2 linked regions of the Streptomyces noursei ATCC 11455 genome follow. The protein of the gene in region 2 interacts with the protein of the main gene of each other region in a pairwise test. Links are inferred from orthologs where the notes say so. Each region holds a gene or a part of one and is shown on either strand. Other genes may lie near its edges.

The links. Proteins that work in one complex are often made in the same cells at the same time.
Region 1: the proteins of SNOUR_RS16530 (region 2) and rsfS interact in binary tests that used the Escherichia coli proteins (3 or more experiments, as listed by UniProt). The link is inferred for Streptomyces noursei ATCC 11455 from one-to-one orthologs.

What each region holds. Positions count from the first base shown.
Region 1 is NZ_CP011533.1:6,192,857-6,199,878, reverse strand. What follows is about bases 2,026-4,853. They hold rsfS (ribosome silencing factor), read right to left. Parts: upstream 3,743-4,853; coding sequence 3,308-3,742; downstream 2,026-3,307. Other genes in these bases: SNOUR_RS26245 (LCP family protein), read right to left, coding at 3,951-4,853; SNOUR_RS26255 (histidine phosphatase family protein), read right to left, coding at 2,658-3,311. Outside these bases: SNOUR_RS26270 (glycosyltransferase 87 family protein), read left to right, coding at 1-906; SNOUR_RS26265 (hypothetical protein), read right to left, coding at 1,243-1,476; more of SNOUR_RS26245, read right to left, coding at 4,854-5,783; nadD (nicotinate-nucleotide adenylyltransferase), read right to left, coding at 5,808-6,419; SNOUR_RS47240 (hypothetical protein), read right to left, coding at 6,472-6,633; SNOUR_RS47235 (hypothetical protein), read right to left, coding at 6,766-6,915. UniProt on the Escherichia coli protein: Functions as a ribosomal silencing factor. Interacts with ribosomal protein uL14 (rplN), blocking formation of intersubunit bridge B8.
Region 2 is NZ_CP011533.1:3,972,487-3,979,603, reverse strand. What follows is about bases 1,640-4,562. They hold SNOUR_RS16530 (ATP-binding protein), read left to right. Parts: upstream 1,640-2,498; coding sequence 2,499-3,626; downstream 3,627-4,562. Other genes in these bases: SNOUR_RS16525 (DUF5682 family protein), read left to right, coding at 3,623-4,562; SNOUR_RS16535 (SWIM zinc finger family protein), read right to left, coding at 1,640-2,270. Outside these bases: SNOUR_RS16540 (DUF5691 domain-containing protein), read right to left, coding at 1-729; more of SNOUR_RS16535, read right to left, coding at 798-1,639; more of SNOUR_RS16525, read left to right, coding at 4,563-6,319; SNOUR_RS16520 (VWA domain-containing protein), read left to right, coding at 6,316-7,117.

The DNA.
Region 1 (7,022 bases), 2.2 Mb from region 2 along the record:
CTGCTGGTGTGGTGCGAGCCGGTCTGGACGACGCTGCGCTACGGCCAGATCAACCTGCTGCTCGCCGTGCTGGTGCTGTGGGACCTGACCCGTCGGGACACCAACCGCTGGGCTGGTATCGGCATCGGCATCGCGGCCGGCATCAAGCTGACCCCGGCGCTGTTCGCCGTCTTCCTCGCGCTGGCGGGCGCGGTCCACGCCATCCGACGGCTGCGCTCCGGCGCCGGCTGGCGCGCCGCCTGGAACCCCTGGCTCCGGCAGGCCGCCGTCGCCACCGGCACATTCGGCGCCACCGCCCTCCTCTCCGCGATCGTGCTACCGCGCGACTCGCATCGCTTCTGGACCGAGATCGTGTTCGCCGCCGACCGGGTCGGCGAGGTGGAGATCACCGCGAACCAGTCGCTCCGCGGCGTCCTGGCCCGCCTGCTGCACACCCACGACCCCGGCACCGCCTGGCTCGTCCTGGCCACCGTGGCGACCGCCGCCGGGCTGGCGCTGGCCGCCGCGGCACTGCTGCGCGGCGAGCGCGCCTGGGCGACCCTGACCTGCGCGGCCACCGCCCTGCTGATCAGCCCGATCTCCTGGTCGCACCACTGGGTGTGGAGCGTCCCGATGCTGATCCTGCTGGGCTCCGAGGCGCTGCGGCGCCCCGGGGCCGCGGCCCGCCGCTGGTGGGCGGTGACCGGGGTGGTGGGGCTGCTGTTCTGCTCGTTCGCACTGTGGTGGGTGCCACACCGCTGGCACCAGCACGAGGAACTGCACCAGAACGCCGGGCAGATGCTGCTCTCCGCGGTCTATCCGCTGGCCGGGCTCACGCTGCTGGCACTGACCGCGGCCCGGCTCCGTCGACCGGCCGGGGCCACCGCGATATCCGCGCCCGCGCCGGACTCCGCGTCCACGACCTAGGGTCTGCCCGATGGGTCAGGGTCCCCGCCCGATCCCTCCGGGCCGCGCCGCCCGTGGTCGTCCTCGTCGTCGTCCCCGTGATCGTCACCGTCGTCGCTCGTGCGCCGCCGACCGCCGTCATGTCCGCCCCCGTCGCGCCGCCGCCTCCGGCGTGCTGTCGCGGTCCCGCCGTCGGCCGTTCCGGCAGCGGTTCCGAGGCGTGAACGCCCCGCCGTTCCGCGGGAGTTCCGGGTTACCGGAAACGATCGAAAGTGCTCGCAATCGCCCAACACGGCTCGAAAGATGACCGCTTGGCGAGATTCGGGACCGCCCCGGTCTCACCCGGGGACCCCCAACTCAGGCCGTGGCGAAGGAATAGAACCGTTTCAGCGTGCAGTGCTCGTCGAGCAGCCGGCCGTAGATCGGCTCCCCCTCGAGCTCGCGGTAGGTCTCGATGGGGTCGCCCTTTATGACCAGGGCGCGCGCGCATTCCTCGCACCAGTACTGGTAGTCGGCGTTGACCGGTTCCATGTCGCGGACGATCGGCGTGCCGCTGCCGCACCAGTCGCACTTCCTGCTGTGGGCGCCCATCCATCAGCTCCAACTGTGGCCGCAGGCCGTACAGACGAAGGAAACACCGCCGTTGTCGCCCAGCACCTGTGCGACATGGGAGGAACCGCACGAAGGGCACTGGAAAGCCACGCCCCCGGTTGCGCACGCGGCGGGCGGGCCGAGCAGGTCGTCGACCTCCCCATGGATGCACGTGGGCATCGCGATCTCTCCTCCCCTGGCGGCGCCGTCCGATTCTGCCACGGACCGACCACCAGGTCAGGTCCGCCCACGGAGCAGCCCGGCCACCCCACCGGGCGCCGCCGCGCCGGCCGGCGCGAGAACACTCCCCCGCGGCACTCTTGACACCCCGCCCGCGTCCTCCGCCGCCCGACGATCGGGGAAGAACATCCCGAAAGGCGAGCTTGCCGACGGGACCACCCACGGCCCCAACCTCCCGACCGACAGCACCAGTCCGGGCACGCCCACGCCTCCCCCACGCCTCCCCCGCGGCGCCCTCCCCACCCGCGCCCGCCCGCAGCCCGACCCCGTCCACGACGCCCTTGTGGTGGCTGTTCGCGAGGCCCCATGTCGCGGCCCGCCCCGTGGCCATGACGGGGAGTTCCCGATGCCGGCAGCCCAACTCCGCGGCGCCCACGGGCGGCACCGCACGTCGACGGGCCCGCCGCGGAGCCCCCCGATCTCCCGGCCGGTGCGGGCCGGCGCGGAGTATGCGCGCCCGCGAGCGGCCGGCGGCTCCTCGACTGCCCGCCCGTCCACGGCCCGCCTCCGAGGACCGCGCGGAGCCGGGACGGCAGCGTGGGCGAAGGCGGGGGCGGCGGAGGCGGGAGGGCGGCGGGACCAGGCGCGAAGAGCCGTGCACCCCCGTAGGGTGACGTACCCCACAGCCCCGTAGACGGTGGGGGACTTCCGGCGTGACGTCAGGCCGCGCGCCGGTGCGACCGGGCCGCGGCATCGCATCCGGCCGCAACGCAAAGATCCCCACCTCTTGAGGAGGTGGGGATCTTCCGGGTTGTGGAGCTAAGGAGAATTGAACTCCTGACCTCCTGCATGCCATGCAGGCGCTCTACCAACTGAGCTATAGCCCCGGGTCTTGTTCCGTTCCTCCGGGGTTTCCCCCGGCGGCGCCGCGAACAAGATGAACTTTAGCCTGCGACCTGCCCAGATGTGAAATCCGGTCCGGGCGCCCCCGCTCCGGGGGCTCAGTCGTCGTCGCCGAGCACCGGCTCCGGCAGGGTGCCGGCGTTGTGCTCCAGCAGTCGCCAGCCGCGTGCGCCCTCGCCCAGCACGGACCAGCAGCAGTTCGACAGACCGCCCAGGCCCTCCCAGTGGTGGGCCTCCAGGCCGAGCAGCCGCCCGATGGTGGTGCGGATGGTGCCGCCGTGGCTGACGACGACCAGTGTGCCGTCGTCGGGCAGCTTGTCGGCGTGGTGCAGGACGACCGGGGCGGCCCGGTCGGCGACCTCGGTCTCCAGTTCGCCGCCACCGCGGCGCACCGGCTCACCGCGCTTCCACGCGGTGTACTCCTCGCCGTACCGGGCGAGGATCTCGTCGTGCGTCAGGCCCTGCCAGGCGCCCGCATAGGTCTCCCGCAGTGCGGCGTCGTGGGAGACGTCCAGTCGCGTCAGAGCGGCCAGCTCGGCCGCCGTCGCCATGGCCCGGCGCAGGTCGGACGCGATGATGGCGTCCGGCCGCAGCGCGGCCAGTAGACGGGCGGCCCGGCGGGCCTGGGCGAGACCGGTCTCGGTCAGCTCGATGTCGGTCGAGCCCTGGAAGCGGCGCTCAAGATTCCAGGCCGTCTGGCCGTGCCGCCACAGGACGACACGGCGGCCCCGACCACCTTTGCTGCCGTTCAGCGCAGGTCTCCGTCCGCGTCGCCTCCGGTGGTCCGGGCGTGCTCCGCTGCCTTGCCGCGGGTGGCCTTGGCCTCCTCGGGGAGGTCGATCTCCGGGCAGTCCTTCCACAGGCGCTCCAGGGCGTAGAACACCCGCTCCTCGCTGTGCTGGACGTGGACGACGATGTCGACGTAGTCGAGGAGCACCCAGCGGGCCTCGCGGTCGCCCTCGCGCCGGACCGGCTTGGCGCCGAGGTCCTTGTTGAGGCGTTCCTCGATCTCGTCGACGATCGCCTTGACCTGGCGGTCGCTGGGCGCGGAGGCCAGCAGGAAGGCGTCGGTGATCGAGAGGACGTCGCTGACGTCGTACGCGATGATGTCGTGCGCGAGCTTGTCGGCCGCCGCCAGGGCGGCGGCGTTGATGAGCTCGATGGAGCGGTCCGTGGCGGTCACAAGCGGCTTTCCGGGTCGGGGGGGGCCGCTCCGGCCGGGACGCAGGACGCGCGGCACAGCAGTGGCGCACCGGCAGTCCTGGGCGGCCGGATCGGCGGTCAGGTACCCCTCAAGGGTCTCACGGACCACCGACACTCCCGGCGGGGATTTCCACCCCACCGGGAGGTACCGGCATCCTGCCTGGTCAGACCCACGGTCCGCGGCCCGGTCAGCCCTTGTAGTCCTGACCCAGGACCACCGCGATGTCGGCGTTGGCGGCGACCTTCCCCTGCTGGACGGCGCTCGCCGGCAGACCCAGCGTCTTGGCGACCTCGGCGGCCTTGGCCCGCTGCGGGGCGTCCGCGTACGTCACCTGGGAGGCGGTCGCGGTGCCACCGCTGCCGCCGTCGACGAAGGTGTAGCCGCCGTTGAGCAGCGCGACCTGGGCCTTGCCGGTGGCGGCCTTGTCGCCGGTGCCGTTGCGGACCGCGACCCTGGGGGTCGCGCCCGGGTCGGTCTTCTTGACCGTGCCGCCCAGGATGTCCTTCACGACGCCTGCCGCGGTGCTCTGGCCGATCGTCCCGTCGGCCTGCACCGGCAGCACCTGGGTGTTGTACTTGTCGGTCTTCGCCAGCTCGGCCCGCTGTGCCAGCGAGGTGCCGAGCTGGGCCTCGGTGAGCGGCGGGTCGAGGATCTGGAGCAGCGCCTTCACGGTGGCGGTGGCGCCGTCCGCGTCGCTGGAGACCTTCTTCAGGGTGGCCTGCATGACCTGCCCGAACCGCTCCAGCTGCTTGGTCTGGGTGTCCCCCGGGCCCTGATAGGTGGCGTAGGCGACGGCCGCCTGCCCGTTGAGGAGCTGGCCGGCGCCCTGTTTGACCGCCGGGGCGTCGTCCTTCTTGCCACCGGGGACGGAGGTGTCGGTGTCGACGGTGATCCCGCCGACCGTCTCGACGAGGTTCTCCAGATAGGGCGTGTCCAGCCGCCAGCTGGCCTTCAGGTCGGCGCCCAGGAGGGTGTTGAGGGCCTCCCGGGTCGCGTCGGTACCGTCGTCCTTGACGGACTTGCCGAGCGTCGTGGTGGTGCCGTCGTCCTTGGTGACGATGAGGCTGTTGGGCAGGAGGAGGGTGGTGCCCTTGTGGGTGGTCTCGTTGTCCACCAGGAGGGCGGTGGAGCTGTTGCCGGTCTTGGTGTCCCGCAGGTTCACCACCAGGACGTCGCGCTTCTGCCCGCCGGCCTCGGCCGCGGCGCCGCCGGCCCCGCCGGACAGGCCCGGCAGCTTCCCCGCCCACCACAGGTAGCCGACGCCGCCGGCCACCAGGAGGGCCAGCACGACCGACAGTGCGATCAGCCGGCTGCGGCCGCGCCGCTTGGCCTCCTCGCGCCGCTCGGTGCGGCTCTCGGTGAACTTCAGCCAGTCGATGACGTCTTCGGATTCCTCGTCGGGCTCCTCGATGAACGCGAACTGCTCGGTGTGGTAGTTCTCGGCCGGCCCGCCCTTGGGGCCCGCCGCGCTCTTGCCACCGGCGGGCGCGGGCGGCTCCTCGGGGGCGGCCGACGGCGCCGCATCGGCCCGCCCCCGGGGCGTCTGCTCGTACGGCAGCTGCCCGGAGTGCGGCTGCTGCTGTCCGTAGGGGTCCTGTTCGTACGGCGGCTGCTGGGCCTGCTGCGGGATCCAGTCCGCCTGGTGGGGCTGCTGCTGGGGCTGGGCATACGGGTCGTACTGCTGCGGGTAGCCGGTCTGCTGCTGGACCTGCTGGCGGCCGTAGGCGTCGTAGTACTCCGACTGCCCCTGGTACGCCTGCGGGGCCGGCGGTGCCTGGCCGCCCTGCGCCCCGTATGCGTCATAGGGGTCGTAGGGGGACTGCGTGCCCGGCTGCCCGTAGGCGTCGTACTGCTGCTGCCCGTACGGTTGCTGCGCTTCGTACTGCTGCGGCGCCTCCTGGTGCACCGGTCGGCCGTACGCGTCGTAGGTGTAGCCCTGCCCCGGCTGCCCGTGCTGCTGGGCATACGGGTCCTGGGCATATGGGTCCTGCGGCCTGTACGGATCGTGTCGGTCGCTCACCGGTGCCCCTTTCCATCTGCCCCGTCAGCGGTCGTCGCGGTACAGCTGCTTTTTGTCGATGTAGCGCACCACACCGTCCGGTACGAGGTACCAGACCGGATCCCCCTGGGCGACGCGCGCCCGGCAGTCGGTCGAGGAGATGGCCAGCGCGGGCACCTCGACCAGGGACACCGCTCCTTCGGGCAACCCGGGGTCCGCGAGGACGTGGCCGGGCCGGGTCACCCCGATGAAGTGGGCCAATGAGACCAGTTCCGCCGCGTCGTGCCAGGTCAGGATCTGGCTGAGGGCGTCGGCGCCGGTGATGAAGAACAGATCCGCGTCACAGTGTTGTGCGCGCAGATCACGCAGCGTGTCTATGGTGTACGTCTTGCCGCCGCGGTCGATGTCGATCCGACTGACGGAGAACTGCGGGTTCGACGCGGTCGCGATGACCGTCATCAGATAGCGGTCCTCGGCCGGTGACACCATCTTGTGGCTCTTCTGCCACGGGTGCCCCGTGGGCACAAAAACGACCTCGTCGAGGTGGAACTGGCTGGCCACCTCGCTGGCGGCGACCAGGTGTCCGTGATGGATCGGGTCGAATGTGCCGCCCATCACGCCCAGCCGCCGCTTCACGGGCCCTGTGTGCTCTCCCATGCGTGCAGACCCTACTTGGCGGGACGCGGTGCCGGGGGCCGGGTCCGCGGGCTCAGCGGTCGCGGTTGAAGCGCGTGGTGATCCAGAGCAGGAGAAGCAGGATGAAAAGGGCGCTGCCGCCGGTGAGGTACGGGCTCAGGCTTTCGTGCTGGCCGCCCTTCTGCCCGGCTTCGGCGAGGGAGACCAGGGACTGTGCGGCAGAGTGCAGACTCATCGTTGGCAGGACCAATCCGGGCGGGGTTCGGACAGAATCTTCCGCCACATCGTAAGCGCCACGTCACCGCGGGCTCACGCCGACTCCGCCCGAAGGGGCCCGGCCGGCGCCCCGGCCCCTCCCGGGCCGGGATCAGTCCTCGTTGCTGTAGCCGCGCAGCAGGATCCACGCGAGCAGCGCGGCGCCGAGCACGCCGACGATGATCACGGTGCGCAGAATCCAGCCGGGGCCGCTGTCCTTGGAGGTCTCGGCGACGGCGAGCAGCAGGCTGGCGTGCGGCATGGCGGTGGCTCCCTTTTGTACGGGCCTGACGGGCATTGGTCCGCTCGCCAGCGTACGCCCGGGCATCCATTCGCCTGTCAGTGGCGTCCTCTAGGCTGAATCACACG
Region 2 (7,117 bases):
CATCAGACGGTCCTCGGCGCGCTCGGTCGCCCAGGTGGCCGCGAGCAGCGCCAGGCCGGCCCGCGGATCGCGGCGCCGCAGCGACGTCAGCAGCGCGACCCGCTCCGCGAACAGCCCCTCCTCCCACAGCCGCCGGACCGCCTCGGGGGCGTCGGCGCCCGGCAGCGACAGCGGCCCGCCGATGCCGCGGAGGGCGAACCTCCAGTCGTCGTTGAGCCGGGCCAGCCACAGGCCGCGGGGGCCCGCCAGGGCGAGCGCGGCGGGCCGTAGGTCGGTGCGGGACCGGGCGGCGTCCAGCAGTGCGGGCAGCAGTGCCTCGGGGGCGCGGTAACCGCGTCCGTCGGCGGCGGCCAGCCACTGGGGCAGCAGCTCGGTGAGGTCGGGATCGGTGCCGCGCCGGCTGCCGGAGCCGGGGGCGCGGTCGGCGAGCAGCAGCGCGAGCCGGCGCCGGGCGGCCGGCGGCAGCGGGGGCCGCGGATCGGCGGGGGCCGGGGCGGGCCGCTCGGCGGCCGGGGCGGGGCGGAGTGCGGAGCGCCGCCGCACGGTGCCGAGCGCCGCCGCGTCCAGCAGCGCCGCCGCGGGGGTCTGCCCCTCCCGCACGGCCACCGGCGGGGTGCGCCGCTCGGCACCGAGGAGCGCGGCGCTCACCAGGTCGGGCCAGGCGCCGGGGGCGGCCACGGTGGGGATGGTCGTGCTGGGGGTGGGGGATGGGGTGGGTGTGGTCGGCATGCCCTGCCTCCGGATGAGGGTGGTGCACGGGTGAGGGGGCCTCGCGCGGCTGCGGGCCGGGCGGTGGGTCACGGGGACAGCGACACCGGTGCGGGGTCCCAGACCGTCAGCGGCAGGAAACCCCGGTGGCCGCATTCGCCGAAGACCGTGACCGGCGCGCCGCCCGATACGGCCGCCAGCTGCCACAGGGCCGGACGGCCCAGGCAACGCGGATCCAGCGGGAGGGCGGACTCGCCGTCGGCGTCGGCCAGTTGCCAGCCGCCGCCCGCGCCGCCCGGTATCGGCGTGACATCGGCCAGGACCACCGGCCAGGCGTCGAGCCAGGGGTCGTCGCGCAGCGCATGGCCGTACGCGGCCAGCGCGGCGTCGATGCCGCAACCGGTCGGGACCGGCCCCGGGGTCGCGGGGGCGTGCCGCTCACCGAGGGCGACGCGCAGCGGCCGGGCGCCCGGGTAGTAGGCCAGGTCGGCGTCGAGCAGCAGGCCGGGCGGGAGCGACACCTCCAGGGGGCGGTGGGCGCCGCCGAAGGAGCGGTGCAGCGCCATCCGGCCGGTCCGCTCGCCGCGCAGGAAGATCCGGCGGGTGGTCAACGGGCCCTCGGCGCCGTCCTGTTGGGCGAGGACCAGCCAGCGGTCCCGGATCGTCACCGTCTCCGGGTCGGACCGGACGTCCGCGGCGTCCGTGGTCAGTCCGACCCGGGCGCGGACCGTCGCCGCGAGCGGGGGCGGGAGCCGGTCGATGCCCAGGAAACCCTGGTCGAGGAGGTGCAGCAGGGCGCACTCCTCCAGCAGGCGGGACGGCCAGTCGGGGCCGGAGGTCGCGATCGCGCCCAACTCCCTCACCCGCGAGGCGAGTCCGGGCGCCTGGGCGTCCACCATGCGGGCGGCGGTCTCCTCCCAGGAACCCCGCCCGCCACCGGGGTCGTCCGCGCCGGTGCGGGCGGCGGCCCCGGCGGCTGGGCCGGCCGCCGCGAGGCCCGAGTGCAGCAGATCCTCCAGGCGCTGCTCCAACTCCGTTGCGCCGGCGGCGATCCGCTGCATCCGGCGGGCCGCCCGCCGCCGGGCCGCCTCCGGATCCGCGGGCGCGCGGGAGGCCGCGCCCGGGCCGTCGGCCTCGGAACCGCCGGCTCCTGGACCGCCGGCCCCCGCGCCGTCCGGCGGGCGGTCGGACCGCTCCCGGCGCGCCGCCAGCCACCCGGCCGCCCACGGCGGCGGCTCCCCGCCCGCGGCCGGACCGTCCCCCGGCCGCGCCGGCTCCCCGGCCTCGCCCCCGGCCCACCGCAGCAACAGCCCCAGCGCGTGCTTGCACGGGAACTTCCTGCTCGGGCAACTGCACTGGAACGCCGGCCCGTCGAGATCCACGACCGTGCCGTACCGCGCGCCGTCGCCGCCCTCGCACATCCCCCATACCGCGCCCCCGCCCGCGCCCGTCCCCGACCACCGGCCGGCCGCGGCGAGCCGCTCGCCCGCCGCCCGCGACGCCTCGTCCGGCGCCAGCGCGAACACCCGGTCCCTCGTCCAACGCTCCCCGTGCGGACTCATCCGACCCCCTGCGGACTCCCGTCGAACCCCTGCCGTCGAACCCCTGCGGATTCACTGTCTCCGACGCTACGACGCGGCACTGACAATCGCCCTCGCCCGTCGGCAACTCCGCAGGTCAGCAACGATTTTCGAGGGCGTTGTCAGTGGTCTGGTGCAGGCTGGGAACCGCAAGTCGCCGGCGGGATCCGCGCGGGGCGCCGGCCGCACATCGCGCGACGAGGGGGAAGCATGTCCGAGAACGGCATCACCACAGCGGGTGGGGCGCACGGCGGGTCCGGGGAGGCACTGCGACCGCACGCCGAAGTCGCCTTCGCGCACGAGCTGGCGGCGCTCGCCGCGGCCGACGACCGGCCCCGGCCGGAGCGCTGGCGGCTCTCGCCCTGGGCGGTCGCGACGTATCTGCTCGGCGGCACGCTCGCCGACGGCACGGTCATCACGCCCAAGTACGTCGGCCCGCGGCGGATCGTCGAAGTCGCGGTGACGACCCTCGCCACCGATCGCGCGCTGCTGCTGCTCGGCGTGCCCGGCACCGCCAAGACCTGGGTGTCGGAGCACCTGGCGGCGGCGGTCAGCGGCGACTCCACCCTGCTGGTGCAGGGCACCGCCGGCACCCCCGAGGAGGCGATCCGCTACGGCTGGAACTACGCCCGGTTGCTCGCCCAGGGCCCCAGCGCCGACGCCCTGGTGCCCGGCCCCGTCATGCGGGCGATGGCACAGGGGATGACCGCGCGGGTCGAGGAGCTGACCCGGATCCCGGCCGACGTCCAGGACACCCTCATCACCCTCCTGTCGGAGAAGACCCTGCCGATACCGGAGTTGGGGCAGGAGGTCCAGGCCGTCCACGGCTTCAACCTGATCGCCACGGCCAACGACCGCGACCGCGGCGTCAACGACCTCTCCAGCGCGCTGCGCCGCCGCTTCAACACCGTCGTCCTGCCGCTGCCCGCCACCCCGGAGGACGAGGTGGACATCGTCGCGCGGCGCGTCGCACAGATCGGGAGTTCGCTCCGACTCCCGCCCGCGCCCCAGGGGATGGACGAGATCCGCCGCGTGGTGACGGTCTTCCGCGAGCTGCGGGACGGCGTCACGACCGACGGCCGCACCAAGCTCAAGTCGCCGTCCGGGACGCTCTCCACGGCCGAGGCCATCTCGGTCGTCACCAGCGGCCTGGCACTGGCCACCCACTTCGGGGACGGCGTGCTGCGCCCCGGGGACGTGGCCGCCGGCATCCTCGGCGCGGTGGTCCGCGATCCGGCCGCGGACCGCGTCGTCTGGCAGGAGTACCTGGAGACCGTGGTGCGCGAGCGGGACGGCTGGAAGGACTTCTACCGCGCCTGCCGGGAGGTGGGCGCATGACCGGCGGAAGCGGGACCGGGCCGGTGCTGCTCGGGGTGCGGCACCACGGCCCGGGTTCGGCGCGGGCGGTGCGGGCCGCACTGGAGCAGTGCGCACCCCGCGCGGTGCTGATCGAGGGGCCGCCGGAGGCGGACGCGCTGGCGCCGCTCGCCGCCCACCCGGAGATGCGGCCACCGGTCGCCCTGCTCGCCCACGCCGTGGACGACCCCGGCCGCGCGGCGTTCTGGCCGCTGGCCGCCTTCTCCCCCGAGTGGGTGGCGCTGCGCTGGGCCCTGGAGCACGACGTTCCGGTGCGCTTCATCGACCTTCCGGCGGCACATTCACTGGCCATGGCGGACGGGGAACCGGAGACCGACGAACGGCCGGAACGAGGAGGAGGGTCCGCGCCCGGCACGGGAACGGGCGAGGGAACGGGGGAGCGGGGGGCGCCGGCGTCGGCCGCCGCCATGCGGCTGGACCCCCTCCGGGTACTCGCCGGGACCGCCGGCCACGACGACCCCGAGCGCTGGTGGGAGGACGTGGTCGAGCACCGCGGCCCGGGGGGTGCCGGCCGGCCATGGGGGTCCCCCCGCGCGAGGGGAGCCGGGGGCGGGGGAGGCGCCGACGGCGGGGGAGGACCCGAGGCGGACGCGCTGGCTCCGTTCGTCGCGCTCGCCGAGGCCATGGCGGCACTGCGCGCGGCCCACGGCAACGACGGATCCGACCGCGACGCGGTCCGGGAGGCCCATATGCGGCTCCGACTGCGCGCCGCGCGGCGGGAGTTCGGCGACCCGGTGGCCGTGGTCTGCGGGGCCTGGCACGTCCCCGCACTGGCCCCCGCCGCCGCCCGCCCCGGCTCCGGCGGGAGCCCCGCCCCGCCCACGGTGGCCGCCGACCGACAGCTCCTCAAGGGCCTGCCGAAGGTGAAGACGGCGCTGACCTGGGTGCCGTGGACTCACCGGCGGCTGGCCCGGCGCAGCGGCTACGGCGCCGGCATCACCTCCCCCGGGTGGTACGGCCACCTCTTCGAGGTCCCCGACCGCCCCGTGGAGCGCTGGCTGACCAAGGCCGCCCGACTGCTCCGCGAGGAGGACCACGCCGTCTCGTCGGCGCACGTCATCGAGGCGGTGCGGCTCGCCGAAGGGCTCGCCGCGATCCGCGGTCGTCCGCTCGCCGGCCTCGCCGAACTCGACGACGCGGTCCGGGCCGTCATGGCCGACGGCTCCGACGTGCCCGCCGCGCTGATCCGCGACCGGCTGGTGGTCGGCGAGGTGCTGGGCCAGGTGCCCGAGGACGCCCCGGCCGTCCCGCTCCAACGGGACCTCGCCCGCTGCCAGCGGACGCTGCGCCTCAAGCCCGAGGCGGCCGAGCGGGAGCTGGAACTGGACCTCCGCAAGGAGACCGACGCCGGCCGCAGCGGCCTGCTGCACCGGCTGCGGCTGCTCGGCGTCCCCTGGGGCGAGCCCGCCCGCTCCCGGGGCAGCACCGGCACCTTCCGGGAGACCTGGCGGCTGCGCTGGGAGCCGGAGTTGTCCGTGCGGGTCGCGGAGGCCGGCGTCTGGGGCACCACGGTGCTCACCGCGGCCACCGCCAAGGCCGCCTCGGACGCCGCGGAGGCCACCGTCCTCGCCGAGGTCACCGCCCTCGCCGAGCGCTGCCTGCTCGCCGGGCTGCCCGACGCCCTGCCGGTGGTGATGCGGGCGCTGGCCGACCGCGCCGCCCTCGACGCGGACGTCGGCCACCTCGCCCAGGCCCTGCCCGCCCTGGTCCGCGCGGTGCGCTACGGGGACGTCCGCGGCACCGACGCCGGCGCGCTCCGCGCGGTGGCGCTGGGCCTGGCCGGCCGGATCTTCGTCGGGCTGCCCCCGGCCTGCGCGGGCCTGGACGCCGACGGCGCGGCGGAGCTGCGCGGCCACCTCGACGCCACCCACCGGGCCGTCGGACTCCTCGGGCAGGTCGCGAAGGAGACCGGGGCACCGGACCGGGCGACCGCCGAGCCGTCCGCCCCGCCCCTGCGGGAGCGCTGGGCGGCGGTCCTCCGGACGCTCGCCGAACGGGACACCGCCCCCGGCCTGCTCCGCGGGCGGGCCGCCCGGCTGCTGCTGGACGACGGACGGTTGCCCGGCGACGGCGCGGAGCGGCTGATGGGGCTCGCCCTCTCGCCCGGCACCCCGCCCGCCGACGCCGCCGGATGGGTCGAGGGCTTCGTGGGCGGCCCGGACGGCGGCCTGCTGCTGGTCCACGACGAACGGCTGCTGGCACTGGTGGACGGCTGGCTGACGCGGGTACCGGACGCCGCGTTCGTCGACGTCCTGCCGCTGCTGCGGCGGACCTTCGGCGGATACGACACCGGGGTGCGGCGCACCCTCGGCGAACTCGTCCGCCGCGGCCCGTCCGGCGGATCCCGCCACCCGGCGGCCGGCCCCGTGGACGCGGCGGCGCCCGGCTTCGGCCCCGGCCTGGACCGCGACCGCGCCGCCGCCGTCCTGCCCACCCTGCGACTCCTGCTGGGCATACCCCAGCGCGGCTACGAGGACGGGGACGGGGACGGGGACGGGGACGGGGACGGGCACGACGAGAACGGGAAGGAGCGGGTCGGGAGCGGGCGGGACGGTACGAGCGGGGGCGCGGACGGCGTGGGGAACGGAGCCGGGACCACGGGGACCGAAGGCACCGCCCCAGTGATCAACAAGCCGACGGGAGTGGGAAGATGACCAGCACGACGGACCGGGACGCGGAGCGGCTGCGCCGCTGGCGACTGGCGCTGGGCGGCGCCGGCGCGGACGGCACCGGCTGCGAACTGCGCGGCAGGGACGCCGCGATGGACGGCGCACTGGAGTCCCTCTACGGGCAGCGACCACACCCGCGGCTGGGCCGCGGACCGCGCGACGGCGGCGGCGCCCGGGCGGCCGGCCTCGGCGCGTCGGCCCCCCAAGTGGCCCGCTGGCTGGGCGACATCCGCAGCTACTTCCCGTCCTCCGTGGTGCGGGTGATGCAGCGTGACGCCATCGACCGGCTCGGGCTGTCCGCGCTGCTGCTGGAGCCGGAGATGCTGGAGGCCGTCGAGGCGGATGTCCACCTGGTGGGAACCCTGCTCTCCCTGAACAAGGTGATGCCGCAGACCACCAGGGAGACCGCGCGGGCGGTCGTCCGCAAGGTCGTCGGAGAGCTGGAGCAGCGGCTGGCGACCCGCACCCGGGCCACGCTCACCGGGGCGCTGGACCGCGCCGCCCGGATCCGCCGCCCGCGGCACCGCGCCATCGACTGGGACCGCACCCTCCGCGCCAACCTCAAGCACTACCTCCCGGAACACCGCACCGTCGTCCCCGAGCGGCTGATCGGATACGGGCGCTCCGCACAGTCGGCGAAGAAGGACGTGGTGCTCTGCATCGACCAGTCCGGGTCGATGGCCGCGTCCGTGGTGTACGCCTCGGTGTTCGGGGCGGTGCTGGCCTCGATGCGGGCCCTCGACACCCGGCTGGTCGTCTTCGACACCGCCGTGACCGATCTGA